Regions from separate parts of the Priestia sp. P1_B12_1 genome, predicted to be linked through region 2. Evidence: a T-box and tRNA genes for the amino acid it is inferred to sense, from the RefSeq annotation. Region 2 holds a T-box; the other holds one or more tRNA genes.
The links. The T-box of region 2 lies ahead of trpS (tryptophan--tRNA ligase). A T-box ahead of a tRNA ligase gene usually reads a tRNA of that ligase, here a tRNA-Trp.

Region 1: it encodes a tRNA-Trp, which carries the amino acid that the T-box ahead of trpS (tryptophan--tRNA ligase) is inferred to sense. The anticodon was not compared.

The regions. Positions count from the first base shown of each region.
Region 1 is NZ_JBFTZR010000003.1:258,735-267,031, reverse strand. Features, by position in the region: partial or broken gene AC1D0Y_RS12335 (GerAB/ArcD/ProY family transporter) at 1-871, opposite strand, end outside; gene AC1D0Y_RS12330 (hypothetical protein) at 898-1,131, opposite strand; gene AC1D0Y_RS12325 (GerAB/ArcD/ProY family transporter) at 1,228-2,346, opposite strand; gene AC1D0Y_RS12320 (hypothetical protein) at 2,851-3,120, shown strand; gene AC1D0Y_RS12315 (phospholipase D-like domain-containing protein) at 3,430-4,824, shown strand; tRNA gene AC1D0Y_RS12310 (tRNA-Trp) at 5,046-5,119, shown strand; tRNA gene AC1D0Y_RS12305 (tRNA-Leu) at 5,146-5,227, shown strand; tRNA gene AC1D0Y_RS12300 (tRNA-Gly) at 5,247-5,318, shown strand; gene AC1D0Y_RS12295 (Na+/H+ antiporter NhaC family protein) at 5,533-6,933, shown strand; gene AC1D0Y_RS12290 (GerAB/ArcD/ProY family transporter) at 7,133-8,233, opposite strand; gene AC1D0Y_RS12285 (Ger(x)C family spore germination protein) at 8,254-8,297, opposite strand, start outside.
Region 2 is NZ_JBFTZR010000002.1:82,990-91,286, forward strand. Features, by position in the region: gene opp4C (oligopeptide ABC transporter permease) at 1-136, shown strand, start outside; gene AC1D0Y_RS06040 (YjbA family protein) at 437-1,186, shown strand; gene trpS (tryptophan--tRNA ligase) at 1,215-2,204, opposite strand; T-box leader at 2,281-2,485, opposite strand; gene AC1D0Y_RS06050 (peptide ABC transporter substrate-binding protein) at 3,152-4,798, shown strand; gene AC1D0Y_RS06055 (ABC transporter permease) at 4,896-5,831, shown strand; gene AC1D0Y_RS06060 (ABC transporter permease) at 5,834-6,760, shown strand; gene AC1D0Y_RS06065 (ABC transporter ATP-binding protein) at 6,775-7,845, shown strand; gene AC1D0Y_RS06070 (ABC transporter ATP-binding protein) at 7,847-8,297, shown strand, end outside.

The sequences.
Region 1 (8,297 bases), on a different contig from region 2:
CATGAAAATAAAGAGAAACTTTAAAGAAAAGAGTAAGAAACCATATAATAGCAATAATTACTTCAATTCCTTGCAGAAAATTTCCCAGCTCAATTCGCTTAGCCATTTCTTATACAGGAAACATGGTAGTTGAAGAATGATAAGAGCCAATCACCATTATACAAAAGAGAATGATCGCTACCATAATAAATCCACCTAACAGACTTCCGCTCATTAAAGCTTTAGCACCTTTTTCAGGTTTTCTTAAATGAATAGGAAATACCATCATTAAAGGAGCAAAAGTAAAATAAGTGATGCTAAGAAAGGTAAAAACCGAATGAGTAAGCGGCTTTAAGTGAATATCTAATAAAGGCATAAGGTTTTCGACTTTCATTTGAGGAGTCAGTGAGAAGATGAAAATTCCGAGAAGGCTAATAAACCAAGGGAAAAATATTTCACAGCAGCGTGCGATGGTTTCTAGTCCGAGTCTTGCTCCGAACACAACCACAAGCATAAAAATAATGTGAATAGCAATCAGCGGAGTTTCCATCATAATATGTGTATTTAAAAAACTCCCCACGTAGTATACAATGCGGCTGCATGTTATGACAGTAGACGTGACAAATAAACAAGATACACCTTTTCCTAGATATTTTCCAAACACTGCTTCATTGATTTCTATCAGATTTTTATCTTTAAATAACAGTCCGAGAGCTATATATACTTTCACTAATACAAATCCGCATACTACTCCAAGGATAGCTGGAATCCAAGCGGTTTGTTTAGAATCTACAGTCATAGCTGCTGGAGCAATAACAATTGTGCTTCCAATTGTATAAAGCATAACGAGCATGCGAAATTGAATCGTTGAAATTTTAACTACAGGTTTCACTGTATTCACTTCCTCGTCTTAACGTCTTAAGATAATAAATGAAGTAAAAATATGCTGATTGGCTTGAAGATAGCAGCTGATAAATCAGAAGGATTTGGAACATTTAAACCAAGTGCTTTACAGATGCTTACGACCATTCCGATTGCAAGAACTGTATAGAATAGCCAAAGTTCTTTCTTCGCCTTTTTTTGCCGTAGTTTAGGTACTTCAAACCAAATGACGAGCGTGCAAACAATAAGTAACCCCAATACCCCTAGCATACACTAGCTCCTATACATGAATAATTAGTGTTATATTTTCCTGAAAAATAATTACTTATACTGAAGGTGCATTCTTTACTAAAGGTTTGTCAGTTTCTATCCATTGCTAGAACGCCGCTTTTTGTTTTGAATAAACCCTGCAATTAAAAGGAAAAGTGGATATAAGATGCCTACAAGTAAGCTGTAGGGAATCCACGTTTTTGTATCCCAATCCTTTTGATAAGAAACGCTTGGATACACAATAAGGGAAAGGGTAATCATGATGAGTGCGACTGGAAAAGAAAATAGTTTGTAGTCCTTTATATGAAATACATTGGCAAACCCCAAAAGAGTAGCGTAAAAGTAAATGCAAAGTTTAAAAAAGAGAGTAATAAACCACAAAATAGCAATGACTACTTCAATTCCTTGAAGAAAGTTTCCTACATCAATTCTTCTTCCTAATTCATAGCTTGGAAACATGGTGATTTGGGAGTAATAAGGTCCAAGTACTAGAATTCCGAGTAAGATTAACGTAACCATCACTAGTCCACCGGCTATATTACCTATATAAAAGGATTGAGTTGCCTTTTTTGTGTCTGGTGTATGAGAAGGAAAAATCATAAGCAGAATGGTATAAGTCAAAGAACTCATGCTTAAAAACGTTAAAACAGCACGAATAAAAGCTTTTGGATGGATTTCGAACACCGGCTGAATATGCTCTATTTTAATTTGAGGGATCATAGACAAAATAAGAAGTCCGAATAATCCGACAAACCAAGGGAATAAAATCTCGGCACTTCGTGCAATAACTTCTATTCCTAGGCGTACTCCTACGATGACCACACCCATAAATGCAATGTGGATGGCTGTAAGCGGCGTGTAGGGAAGAATTTGTGTAGTGAGAAAATTTCCTACATAGTAAAGAACTTGACTGCTGATAAATAAATTGGATAACACAAAAACAGCAGAAACGATCTTTCCAAATAGTTTGCCTAAAATTTTTTCGTTCATTTCCATCAGCGTAAGCGTTGGAAACATTTTTCCTAGTGAGGTAAAAAGCAAAACTAAGCCAATTCCTAATGCTACACCAAAGAGTGCGGCAATCCAGGCATCTTGATGAGCATCAGCTGTAATAGCGGCAGGTACAACAATAATTGTGCTTCCGATGCTATACAAAGTTACTAATTTGCGAAACTGCGCAGCTGAAATATTGATTTCATTAAGCAAAATGAGCACATCCTTTTGCCATATACACTAATTAAGTGATCCAACGGAATAATAAGTGACTTAAAGGTTGAAACATTACTTCTACCCAATCAGAAGGGTTGGGTAGAGGCAGCCGAAAGATTTTTGCAAGAGCGATTATGATGCTGATTGTCATGAACACAATAAAAATGTTCCGTTCCTTTTTATGAGAGTGTTGAGGTAATCTTTTTATTTCCATCCATATAATCCCTGCACAAATGATCAAAAAGGAAAGAAACAAGTGCATGCAGTCAACCCCAATACATTTTTTCGTTCAGATAAGCTATTCGTATGATGTCCGCTAAAGAAAGTGATTATACATTTTTGTAAAATATAGAAAGCATTTCAGGAGATAGAAGATATTTTCTAGGGCTCTTAAATGATTGAGGGATTTGTTATGAGGAATATTCACTTAGCTTTAACCTATTGAAGCGTCGTATGAATAAGTAGAAAAATGCCACACTAAAGAGTGAACAAATGGAAAGGAGCACTATGATGAAAAAATTCCCATACAATAAAGATAAACAACAATCGTTTCAAGCAGCACAGCAGGGGCATAAAGAAGCAGTAGATGCATATGAACAGGCAAATGAAGCTAAAAATGATGCATCGTACGGACATGAAGCGAAGCAAGCGATAGGTGAAGTGAATGAAGCCTCTCAGCAAATTGAGAATGCGCTTGAAAATGCTTCTGAAACACAGCGTCAGCGTTTAGCAGAGTTTCAGCAAGATATAGAAGATATGGAGAACGACCTTAATCAGTAAAAGAGCCGCTGTTTTACTTAGGCAGGTTCACAATAGAGAGTATAAATTGTAAAAGCAGAAGATAATGAACTTCTGCTTTTTTTATTGGTAGTGTAAACGTAGGTTTCGTGTATATAATTGCTTCTAGCTGTTGTTTGGAGGGAAAGGCGAAGACTGGCACGGAAATCAACAGTGGTGTAACAAATAATCCATCATTCCATTCTTATTTTAAAAGGTATAGAAGTTAAAAAAGTAAGAATCCTAATAAAAACAGAACGATAAGAATGGAAAGGGATTGTGACAGGAAATATGCTAATAAACATACTAATAATGATTGTCGTATTGTACTTCATATATGTATTCGTAACTGCAGTGGTACTGTTTTATGTCCCTTTACACAAGGGAAAAGACTTAAAAGTAATGAATACTGAGAATTTTTACGGGAAGAAAGAATCTACAGACCGAGTTATGCTTTTGGAAAACGGTTATTTTTCAGGGCTTGTTCGAATGCAGATGATTCAAGAAGCGAGGCATACAATTGATATTGCGTACTTTTCCATCGGTAAAGGTCGTTCTTCGGATTTACTTATGGGCGCTTTATTCGAAGCTGCGGATCGAGGTATACGTATTCGCGTGCTGTTAGACGGGATCTCTCATGGGCTAAAAGGCAAGAGGAAAAATGTTCTTTATGCTCTAGCTTTCCACAATAATATAGAATTAAAGTACTATGAGCCCTTCACTATTTTTAAACCTTGGACATGGCATAATCGTCTTCACGATAAAATAATAGTAGTCGATGGTCAATTAGGTATTATTGGAGGACGAAACATTGGAGATAAATACTTGGCCAGTCAACCAAATAAAAATTTTGTCTATGACCGTGATGTGCTGATTTATAACACAAAGCAAGAAAGTCATAGTGTCATTCTCTCAATGGAGAAGTATGTAGAGAAATTATGGAATCATCCGTATACACGAAAAGCTTTTCCAAAGCTCAAGAAAACTAAACAATTTCGCGGTCTTTCAGGAAAGAAATTGTTGATAGATCAATACGAAGAGGCCAAAAAAGCAAACGAACCTTTTGTCCATCCTTATATTGTATGGAGAGAAGCAACGATCCCTACAAGAAAGATTTCTTTTATTACAAATCCTATTCAACGAATAAATAAAAGCCCTTTTATATGGAAAACGTTTATTAAGCTTTCCCAGCAAGCTGAAAAATCCATTGTTGTTCAAAGCCCTTATATCGTACCAACAAAAGAGATGGAACAGTATATAGATAAGCGAGTAAAACCAAAAGTGCAAAGAATTATTTTAACTAATTCTATTACATCCACTCCAAATGCTATGGCTTTTTCTGCATACTTGGGAGTAAAGAATCGCGTCATAAAAGCTGGTTCGAAGCTTTATGAATATCAAAAGCCTTATTCAATTCACGGGAAATCTGTTGTTTACGATCAGCGTTTAAGTGCAGTTGGTTCTTTTAACTTAGATTCGCGCTCTGCATTTTTAAATACTGAATCCATGGTTATGATAGATAGTGAAGAATTTGCAGCCCAGTTAACAGGAGCTATTGAAGCTAAAATTTCTCACAGTATGCTTGTGGGAGATGAGGGAGAACCTGTGGATGTTAATACGGATTCTCAAAAAAACGTGCCTCCTGTAAAATCTGCACTCCTACATATTCTTTCGGTCTTTACACGATTTTGGAGACATTTTGTATAGTACTTTGTTACAGCAGAGTCTCTAAAAACAAATAGCGGAGATTAAAGAGGACTGCAGCTGGTGAAGGGAATGTGTAAAAAGCTGTGATATGCCTCACAGTTTTTTGAAAACCGCTAGTACTAGTTATGATTCATCAAAAGATCTATTGACGAAATTCCATATATGTTTTATTATGATGTAGCGTCGTTAATAAACGAGGTTCTTTTGAAGAGGTCATTTCTAGGGGCATAGTTTAAAGGTAGAACTACGGTCTCCAAAACCGTCAGTGTGGGTTCAATTCCTACTGCCCCTGCCATTTTGGAGTTATCTTTTAATTCACACGCGGGTGTGGCGGAATTGGCAGACGCGCTAGACTTAGGATCTAGTGTCTTATGACGTGGGGGTTCAAGTCCCTTCACCCGCATCTTTACTTTCATATACGCGCGGAAGTAGTTCAGTGGTAGAACACCACCTTGCCAAGGTGGGGGTCGCGAGTTCGAACCTCGTCTTCCGCTTCTTTTCAAAAGCAGTTTGCATGTGCAAACTGCTTTTTTGTTGTAGAAATAAAGAGTTTTATTATGCTGTTTGTAATCAGAAATATTTTATTAAAGCAGTACTGCTTATACGTGTTGCTTTCGTGAATATACACATAATATTGGGGTTACATTAAAAGCTAATGAACGATACGTGAAGACATCTAATATGGTTTTTAAGATAGGGGAGAGTCCTATGGAATCTAGTTGGTTTTCGATTATACCGTTTTTAATTGTTATTCCCATAGCTATTTTCACGAAACAAGTGCTGCCAGGGTTGTTTTTAGGCTTATTAGTAGGTGCTTATTTAATTGATCATTCGATTATCGGAGGTGTTGAAAAGCTACTTCACTATGTTGTACAAGCTCTTAGAAATAAAAGTAATATAGAAATCGTCGTCTTTTTATACGCGTTTTCAGGGCTTATCGGAATGATTAAGATGGCTGGAGGAGTTAAGGGGTTTGTGGAAACAGCTGCAGAAAGAATTGATACAAGAAAAAAAGCCCTTATTTTAACCTATGTTTCAACCATTGGAACATTCAGTGCTCCCACATTTCGTTTTGTGACGATCGCACCCATCATGAGAGCGCTGCTGAAAAAAGTGAAAATGACGACAGCAGAGCTAGGGTTTGTTATTGAAACAACTGCTACTCCTGTTATCGTCTTAATTCCTGTGGCAACGGCATTTGTAGGGTATATGGTCTCAATCATTCAAATGGCAATTGATCATCAAGGCATAAAACAAGACGCTTATTCTTTGTTCATTCAAAGCATTCCTTATAACTTCTTTTCGATTGTGATTATTCTAGTAGGGATTTATTTCAGTTTTTTTCATCATTCAACATCTACGGCTCCTATGAAGCTAGAGGAAGAAGACGAAAAAGATTGGCATGATTGTCATCCTTGCGTGTCGAAGGATTTGCCTTCTAAGCCTTGGAATCTGTTAGTACCTTTACTTGTTGTGATTTCACTTACTTTACTTTTAACATGGTGGAGCGGGCATCATAAGAGCCACAGCTTTTTTGAAGCATTTATTAAAGCAGACGTGCTAGAAGCGATGGTAGTAGCTTTAATTATCACTACGTTAATTACCCTCATTTTTTTCTTGTTTCAGCGCTTTACATTACAGAATTTGCTTAATGGTTTTATCACAGGAGGCAATGACTTAATGTCCGTTATTCTGCTGTTATCGGTAGTATGGGGATTATCCGCTGTTACAGAAGACTTAGGTTTTTCAAATTTTGTGACGGCACATTCTAAGTGGATTCCTCAAATGTTTGTCACTCCTTTTATGTTTGTGTTTGGAGCTGCTATTTCTTACTTTATCGGGTCTGCTTGGGGGACATGGGGGATTTTAATGCCGCTTGGCGTATCGCTTGCAAGTTCTGCAGATCTTTCTTTGCCATTAATTATCGGTGCGGTGTTTGCGAGCGGTTCCTTTGGAGCATTTTCTTCACCTTTAAGCGACGATACGAATACCATCGCCAAAATATTAGATTTATCTGTTATTGAATATGCCAAATATAAATTAAAGCCAGCTTTAATTGCAGCGGGAATAACAGTTGCTTTCTATCTTGTTGTATCTTTCTTGTTTTAAATGAGGGAGTAGCTATCTATTCTTCACTTTTCATTTTTTTTAGCTTAACGTATGCATACAGCCCTAGTGATAGGCACACTAGCATGATACAAGTAAGCGGAAATAAGATTGTATTAACAAAATGATCATAAAACCATATATACACGAACATCACCTCGATAATTTTAATGCCATTTTTCTATATTATTAGAGATATATACTATCTGTGCTGCTTCTTCCTATTTTTCAAAAAGGCGATAATCAAAAGCAGTATAGGTATGATAGAAAATAGCGGCATATGTAAAAGAAATCTCGCTACGTGCAGCCCTTCATAAAGGTGTTCTTGAAAATTACTAGCGATTGTAATCGACAGAAATAACACAATGATGCCTAAAGGATACGCTAGACGGGAAGGCGATTTAATTTTAAATAAAGTAGCTGTACTTATTATAGAAGCATAAAACAAGATGCTAACTTTAAAATAAATCCCAATAACCATAGCGAACATAAAAAATACATCTAGACGCTCTAAAAAATCAGCTACTTGGATCGTTTGGACAGTACTCAGAAGAGGGAACTGTGATCTTGTCGTCAAATCAACTCCAAGCACGCTAATGTTAATGATCATCGTAATAATTAGGTTAATTCCGCTTAATCCCGTTGCGCATATCATGGTGACACTCGCTTTTTTGGGATTGCTCAAATAAGGAAGAAGCATGGTAAATACAATAGCTTCCGTGAAAGGAAAATACAGCGTTTCGGTTAAAGCAACTTTTGCAACGGGCAGTACTCCTTCTTTTAATACCGGCTGTAAGTTCTTAAAATCAATTAGTCCTGAGCTAATAATTAAGATGAAGCCTGCCACAGCCAGAAAGTACATAAAAATAAACAGAAGCTCTCCTGACCGGGCTATCGCTTCAATTCCTTTTCGGGTAATATAGATAATGACCAGCATTAATAAGGCATTGGCAATAAATAAAGGCGTATCGGGATAAGCAAAAGTAAGAAGCATCTCTCCGAAATCTCTTAGAACTCGTGATGCATCGTATAAAAAATAAACGATATATACGAATGCAAGAAGCGTTCCCAGTGCCTTACCTAAAATTTTCTGCATATATTCTGTGGGCAGGAGGTCCGGATAGTAGGAATAGAGCTTGTGATAAACTAAAAAGAAGAAAAAACTGCACAGCATTCCAATTAAAATAGCTAGCCATGCATCTTGCTTTGCTCTCATTGCAAGAGGAACTAATAAAGCACTTCCCAGCTCGAATAAAACCATGAGAATAAATAACTGAGTGGCGCTAATTTTTGCTTTTTCCATATAGCCAGAACCTCCTTACCTCATTGTTGTTTTTCTTTTACGCTAGAGAGAAACGATTTATTGC
Region 2 (8,297 bases):
AAGGGAATCAGATGTGCTGCAGAATAAGCCTTGGATGTGGGTTCCGCCAGGTTTAGCTATTACATTTACAATCCTAGCTATCAACTTCATTGGTGAAGGATTAAAAGATGCTTTGAATCCCAAATCTCTTCGTTAAAAATCTATCACAAAAGTGTGATAGATTTTTTTAGGTTTGTCAGACCTCCTGACAAACCTATTATTATAGAAGAAACTCGGATTTTTTTCTGCTTATAGGGGTCGATATAGCTCATGAAGCCTTTAGCAATCATTAGCACTGGCGTTATATCTGTGCTTCGAAATAAGTGCATTTGAACAATAGCCAACAACGAAGGTATTTTACAATTAATTTTTAGAAAAATAACATCATTTGGAATAAAAATTCCTTTCTCTGCCTATACTGATGGATAACAAACAGATAGTAAGTGAGGGGTAAATTATGCTATATCTTCATGATGTATGGGTTAATTGGTTTGAAGGCGAAGAAAACGGTTATAATGTGTGTCATTTCCATGAGTGGAGAAAAGACGATTGTGTAGAACTGCTCGATCAAGCACCGTTATTAAAAGTAAATCCGCTTTTATTTCATTACATTGAAAATGATCTTTCCGAGCTACCTCAACAACTACTACAAGATGTCTATCAGAAAGCATACATTCGGAAAAATCATGAACGCACGCAGGTTGAATATTGTTTTATCGTTACAGATGGAACGAATATTTTAGCAATTGATACGATGGGATATCATATTCCAATTCGAAAAAGCCGCTTAATTCCAAGACAGGAACAGTTAGTCTATGAGATGATTGCGGATCAAGAAGAGCTAGAATATAAGTTCAGTGAAGACGAGCTGAATAAAAAAGAGCATCATATTCTTTCACCGTCTCCTGAAACGATGAGAGGACTAACACGTAAAGAACGTCAGCTAAAACAGCTGTTATTTATGGCACTTGATCAGCTACATACAACAAAAAATACAGCTCAAATCCGCTACTGGTACACGGAGTGGAATCCAACGAAGTACGAAGACATTCAAGAGATGCCGTTTCAAGACGTGTGGAATCAGCTATACGATGAAACGAAGTCAGGGTGGTCACCGAAGCATAAATTATTATGCGAGCGCTTAGTAAAAGGACAACCTTTCTTTGAAAAACTTTGGGAAATTGAACAAGAGCCAAAAGTTAATTAAAAAAAACGACTGCATAGCAGTCGTTTTTTTAACGTTTACGGCCAATTCCCATTGCGTTTCGCATTTTGCGAAGCATTTTATTAGCCGTTGCATTTGCTTTATCGGCACCTTGATCTAAAATATCATCTAGCTCGCTAGAATCAACTAATTCATAATATCTTTTTTGAATTGGAGCAAGTGCTTCAGCTACCACTTTGGCTGTGTCAGCTTTAAAGTCACCATAACCTTTGCCTTCGTACATCGCTTCAATGTCTTCGATCGATTTATTGGCTAGGATTGAATAAATACTTAATAAGTTTGAAATACCTGGCTTATTTTCTTTATCGTAGCGAACAATACCTTCTGAATCCGTTACGGCACTTTTGATTTTCTTTTCAATTGTTTTAGCGTCATCCAAAAGCGTAATGAAAGCTTTTTGGTTTGGATCGGACTTGCTCATTTTTTTCGTAGGATCTTGAAGAGACATGACGCGTGCGCCCACTTTTGGAATACGTACTTCAGGAATAGTGAAGATATCATTGTATTTTTTGTTAAAGCGCTCAGCTAGGTCACGCGTTAATTCTAAATGCTGTTTTTGATCTTCACCAACTGGAACCAAATCGGTGTTGTATAAAAGAATATCAGCTGCCATTAATGGAGGATAAGTTAGTAATCCTGCTGATACTGCTTCTTTTCCAGCAGATTTATCTTTAAACTGAGTCATGCGTTCAAGTTCACCGATATACGCTACGCACTGTAACATCCATCCCGCTTCTGTGTGGGCAGGCACTTCGGATTGAATAAATAAAGTCGATTTTGCTGGATCAATTCCTACCGCTACATACAGAGCAGCAAGGCTGCGAATGTTTTTACGAAGTGCTAAACGATCTTGAGGCGTTGTAATTGCATGCTGATCTACAATACAAAAATGACAGTTATAGTCATGTTGAAGTTCAACAAATTGCTTCATCGCTCCAATGTAGTTACCTAAAGTGATTGTACCGCTTGGTTGAATACCTGAAAAAATTGTTTTCATCAAATCTTCCTTTCATCTGCACATATATGATGCTAATTTACGGATACAACATAAAAAGGCCCATCCGCTCCTAGCATAAGCTAGGGGCGAATGGACCGCGTTGCCACCCTAATTAGCACACATAATTGTGAACTATCTTTATTCATGTAACGTTGAGGTCAACGTTCAAGCTTTGCACTTGAAAGCTCCAAAGTCCATTCTGCAGGTTTCAATGTTTGTTCTCACCAGCCACAAACTCTCTAAAAATGAAAATTCTGCATACTACTCTTTTTCACAGCTTTAATTATATAGTTATTCGTTATTATAACGCGAAAAAGCAGGAATTTAAACATCTTATCGCTAAAAAGTTTTATAAGACAATTTACTGGAATTTTTCAGCGGCAAAAAAAGACAAGAACCTTTTAATTAAAGCATTTCTTGATGAAAATTTGGTGGAGGATTTGGTAAAAATCTTTTATTTAGTATTTCTAATAGCTTTGTAATACTATCGTAATACCTATACTACAAAAAAGATTTTAGAAGTCTGACAAGTAGGCACAATCCTTATAAGATAAGGTTTTTTCCCTCATGACAAAAAAATACCATTAAATAATAGTATTGCAATAAATTTTTAAAATATTTATAATAGGCGTAACAAACATATTTTTTACAAAGGTATTACAATTTCTTAATTTTTCAGAAAACACAAAATAGACAATGTTTTGTTTCAATTAGCGAATTTTGTAATGAATGAGTCTTCTACATATTAAGCGCATACATTGGATTTACAGCATGTAAACAATTGATGACAGTTTCATAGAGTAGAAGAATAATTTTGCAGTGAGGTCTTTAATGCTCTACTACGTGAAAAAATAACTGATTATTTTGTATTGAAAGAGGATTAAGAAATTAGTGCATATCAAAAAAATATGGTTGCCACACAAACAAAATTTAATAGGGGGTAACACGCAATGAAGAAAAGGTTGTCGATTCTTTTCAGTTTGCTGCTTGTAATGAGCTTGTTTTTAGCTGCATGTGGATTTAACAAAGAATCTGGTGGCAGTGAAAATGCTAGCAGTGATGGCGGCGACAAGAAAAAAGAGCAAGAGCTTCGCGTAAACATTAAAACTGAGCCTTTTTCACTAAACCCAGGCTTAGCTAATGATTCAACGTCATCAAACGTATTATTACAAACATTTGAAGGTTTAACTCGTATCGGTAAAGATGGAAAACCTGAAAATGCAATGGCGAAAGATGTGAAGGTCAGCGATGATCAAACTAAATATACGTTTACGATTCGCGACGATGCAAAATGGTCAAATGGTGACCCTGTCACAGCAAAAGATTTCGAATATGCATGGAAATGGGCGTTAGATCCTAAAAACGAATCTCAATATGCATATCAATTATACTATGTTAAAAATGCACAAGCTGCTAATGAAGGAAAAGGTTCATTAGATGATGTTGCGGTTAAAGCAACAGATGATAAAACGCTTGAAGTAACATTAGAAAATCCAACGCCATATTTCTTGGAATTAACAGCTTTCTATACGTACTTCCCAGTGAATACGAAAATTGCTGAATCAAATGAAAAATGGTACACAAATGCAGGCGAAAACTATACGTCAAACGGTCCTTTCAAGCTTAAAACTTGGAAACATAATGACAAAATCGAGTTAGTTCCTAATGAAAACTATTGGGATAAAGATGCTGTAAAACTTAAAAAAGTTGAAATGTACATGATCAATGATAACAACACTGAACTTTCAATGTTCAAAAACGGTGAATTAGACTGGGCGGGTATGCCTACTGGTCAATTACCAGCTGATGCACTTCCTGAATTAAAGAAAGACGGTTCATTAAACATTCAAGAGATTGCAGGTACTTACTGGTACAAGTTTAATACAGAACAAAAACCTTTAGATAACGTGAACATTCGTAAAGCATTAGCTTATGCAATTGATCGTAAAGGTATTACAGAACAAATTACAAAAGACGGTTCAGTTCCAGCGATGGCGGCTGTACCACCAACAATGTTTGAAGACAACAAAAAAGGTTACTTCAAAGACAATGATGTGAAAAAAGCAAAAGAATATTTAGAAAAAGGCTTGAAAGAAATGGGCCTTAAAGACGCTTCAGAACTACCAGCAATTAAGGTTTCATACAACACGGATGAAAAACATGCAAAAATTGCACAAGCTGTTCAAGATATGTGGAAGAAAAACCTTGGTATTAAAGTACAGTTAGACAACTCTGAGTGGGCTGTTTACATTGAAAAATTACACCAAGGAGATTATCAAGTTGGACGTATGGGCTGGTTAGGAGATTTTAACGATCCAATCAACTTCTTAGAATTGTTCCGTGATAAAAAAGGCGGAAACAATGATACAAACTGGGAAAACCCAGAATATAAAAAGTTATTAATTGACTCTCAAAAAGAAACAGATCCTAAAAAACGTCTGGAAATGTTGAAAAAAGCAGAAGGTATCTTCATGGATGAAATGCCAGTGGCACCAATCTACTTCTATACAAACGCTTGGGTACAAGATAAGCAGCTGAAAGATGTTGTGATGTCTGGACTTGGAGACATTCAGATTAAATGGGCTCATTTTGAGTAAGTAACATCAATTATGACAAAGGGTATATGGGGCCTGGTGCTCCATATACTTTTCTTTCTTGTGCGCGAATTTTGTAAAAATATGGAGGTGTGTCAGGGTGTTCAAATATATAGGAAAACGACTTATTTATATGTTTCTATCATTATGGCTGATCGTAACAGCGACCTTTTTCTTAATGCGTGCTGTTCCAGGAGGTCCATTCACATCAGAAAAGCAGCTTCCCCCTGAAATTCAAAAAAATCTAAATCAGTATTACGGTCTAGACCAGCCTTGGTACCATCAGTACTTTGATTATTTAACATCAATTTTAAAGTGGGATTTTGGTCCATCTTTCAAATATAAAGGCCAAACGGTAAATGATTTGATTAACGGCGGATTCCCTGTTTCATTCATGCTAGGGATGGAAGCTATTTTAATAGCGATTGCTATTGGTGTAGTACTTGGTGTTATTGCTGCTTTAAAACATAATAAGTGGCAAGATTACACGGCGATGGTTATTGCAGTTCTAGGAATCTCAGTTCCGAGTTTTATCATGGCAGCGGTATTACAATACGTTTTGGCTATGAAACTACAAATTTTTCCGGTTGCACGCTGGGAATCTTGGGCACACACGGTGTTACCAGCTCTTGCACTTGCTTCAACCCCTATGGCGTTTATCGCACGATTAACTCGTTCGAGTATGCTTGAAGTATTAAGCAATGATTATATTCGTACAGCGAAAGCAAAAGGTTTAAGCAGAGGCGTTATTACAGTTAAACACGCCATGAGAAATGCGATGCTTCCAGTTGTATCCTATATGGGACCTTTAGTAGCAGGGATTTTAACGGGTAGCTTTGTTATTGAAAAGATATTTGGTATCCCGGGATTAGGTTCACACTTTGTACTCAGTATCTCAAACCGAGATTATACAACGATTATGGGCGTAACGGTATTCTACAGTATTTTACTACTTTTTTGTATCTTGCTTGTAGATATTGCATACGGCTTCATTGACCCTCGAATTAAACTTACAGGTGCTAAGAAAGGAGAGTAACTATGCAGCAACTTCCGAAAATTCCTAAAGAAATGTTTGAAACAGCAGGGATTGACCGCGCTCAGGCAGAAAAGATTGAAAAACCGAGTCTTTCATTCTGGCAAGATGTTTTTATTCGTTTTCGCAAAAATAAGCTTGCTATGTTTGGTGTAGTACTAATGGTTCTCCTTGTTTTTATGGCTATATTTGGTCCATTGATGGTGAAATATGATTATGCAACCAATGATTTACTGAATGCTAATCAGGCTCCATCTTCTGAGCACTGGTTCGGTACAGATGAATTAGGGCGTGATGTTTTTGCTCGTACGTGGGAAGGCGCTCGTATTTCATTATTTATCGGATTAGCAGCAGCTTTAATTGATTTATTCATCGGCGTAGTTTGGGGGAGCATCTCTGGATACCGCGGCGGCCGTACGGATGAAACAATGATGCGTGTTGCGGATATCTTATATGGTGTTCCTTACCTTTTACTGGTTATTATTTTAATGGTTATGCTTGGCCAAGGGTTAGGCACGATGATTTTGGCGATGACTATTACCGGCTGGATTAACATGGCCCGTATTGTACGTGGACAAGTATTGCAGTTGAAAAATCAAGAGTACGTAATGGCTTCACAAACATTAGGAGCAACAACAAAACGTATTTTATTTAAACATCTTATTCCTAACGCAACAGGTCCAATTTTAGTAACAATGACACTAACGATTCCTTCAGCAATCTTTACAGAAGCATTTTTAAGCTACTTGGGACTAGGCGTTCCGGCACCGCTTGCAAGCTGGGGAACAATGGCTTCAGAAGGCTTACCTGCTTTGGAATACTATCCTTGGCGCTTATTTTTCCCAGGTTTGTTTATCTGTTTAACAATCTTAGCGTTCAACGTAATTGGTGATGGATTACGAGATGCGTTAGATCCAAAACTACGTAAGTAAGGAAGTGGACTCATATGTCACGTTTATTAGAAGTAAAAAATTTAGCTGTATCATTTAAAACATATGGCGGAGAAGTTCAAGCTGTTCGCGGCGTTAACTTCCACTTAAATAAAGGTGAAACTTTAGCAATTGTTGGTGAGTCAGGATCTGGTAAAAGTGTAACTTCACAAACGATCATGCGCCTTATTCCGATGCCTCCTGGCCGAATCAAAAGCGGTGAAATGCTGTTTGACGGTATTGATTTAGCTAAGAAAACGGATAAAGAAATGGAAGCTATTCGCGGTAAAGATATCGGTATGATCTTCCAAGATCCGATGACTTCCTTGAATCCAACGATGAAAGTTGGGGCTCAAATTGGTGAAGTCGTAATCAAGCATTCCAAAGTATCTAAAGCAGAAGCAAAAAAACGGGCAGTCGAGTTATTAATGCTTGTAGGAATTCCTTTTCCAGAACAGCGTGTGAATCAATATCCGCATGAATTCAGCGGCGGGATGAGACAGCGTGTTGTTATTGCAATGGCTCTTGCTTCTAATCCGAAACTCTTGATCGCTGATGAACCAACAACAGCGCTTGATGTAACAATTCAAGCTCAAATTTTAGAGTTGATGAAAGACATTCAGAAAAAAACGGATACATCTATTATCTTTATTACCCATGATCTTGGTGTAGTAGCAAATGTAGCAGATCGAGTAGCCGTTATGTACGCTGGTCAAATTGTTGAAACCGGCACAGTGGATGAAGTGTTTTACGATCCAAAACATCCGTATACGTGGGGACTGCTAGCTTCTATGCCAAGCTTAGATAACGAGGCAGAAGAAGAGCTTGCTGCTATTCCTGGAACGCCGCCAGATTTAACGAATCCTCCAAAGGGAGATGCATTTGCAGCGCGAAATCCATACGCAATGAAAATTGACTTTGAGCAAGAACCTCCAATGTTCAAAATATCTGATACGCACTATGCGAAAACATGGCTGTTGCATCCCGATGCACCAAAAGTAGAGCCGCCTGCTTCAGTTCAGCGCCGCATGCGTAAAGTTGATAATGTATACAGCACCCCTGTACTCGTAGCGAAGGATGGTGAATAATATGACAGATAAATTATTAGAGATTAAAGGCTTAAAGCAACATTTTTTCACAAGTAAAGGAACAATTAAAGCAGTTGATGGTCTGACGTTTGACATCTTCCGCGGAGAAACATTAGGACTTGTAGGTGAATCCGGTTGCGGAAAGTCAACGACAGGCAGAACGATTATTCGTTTATACGACGCTACTAGCGGTGAGGTGCTATTTAATGGCGAAAATGTACATGGTCGCAAATCCCGCTCAGAGCTTAAAAAATTCAATCGTAAAATGCAAATGATTTTCCAAGATCCATATGCGTCGCTTAACCCTCGTATGACCGTAGCAGATATCATAGCAGAAGGCATTGACATTCACGGTTTAGCTAAGACTAAAAAAGAGCGTATGGCAAAGGTTCACGAGCTTCTTGAAACAGTCGGGCTTAACAAAGAACATGCCAATCGCTATCCACATGAGT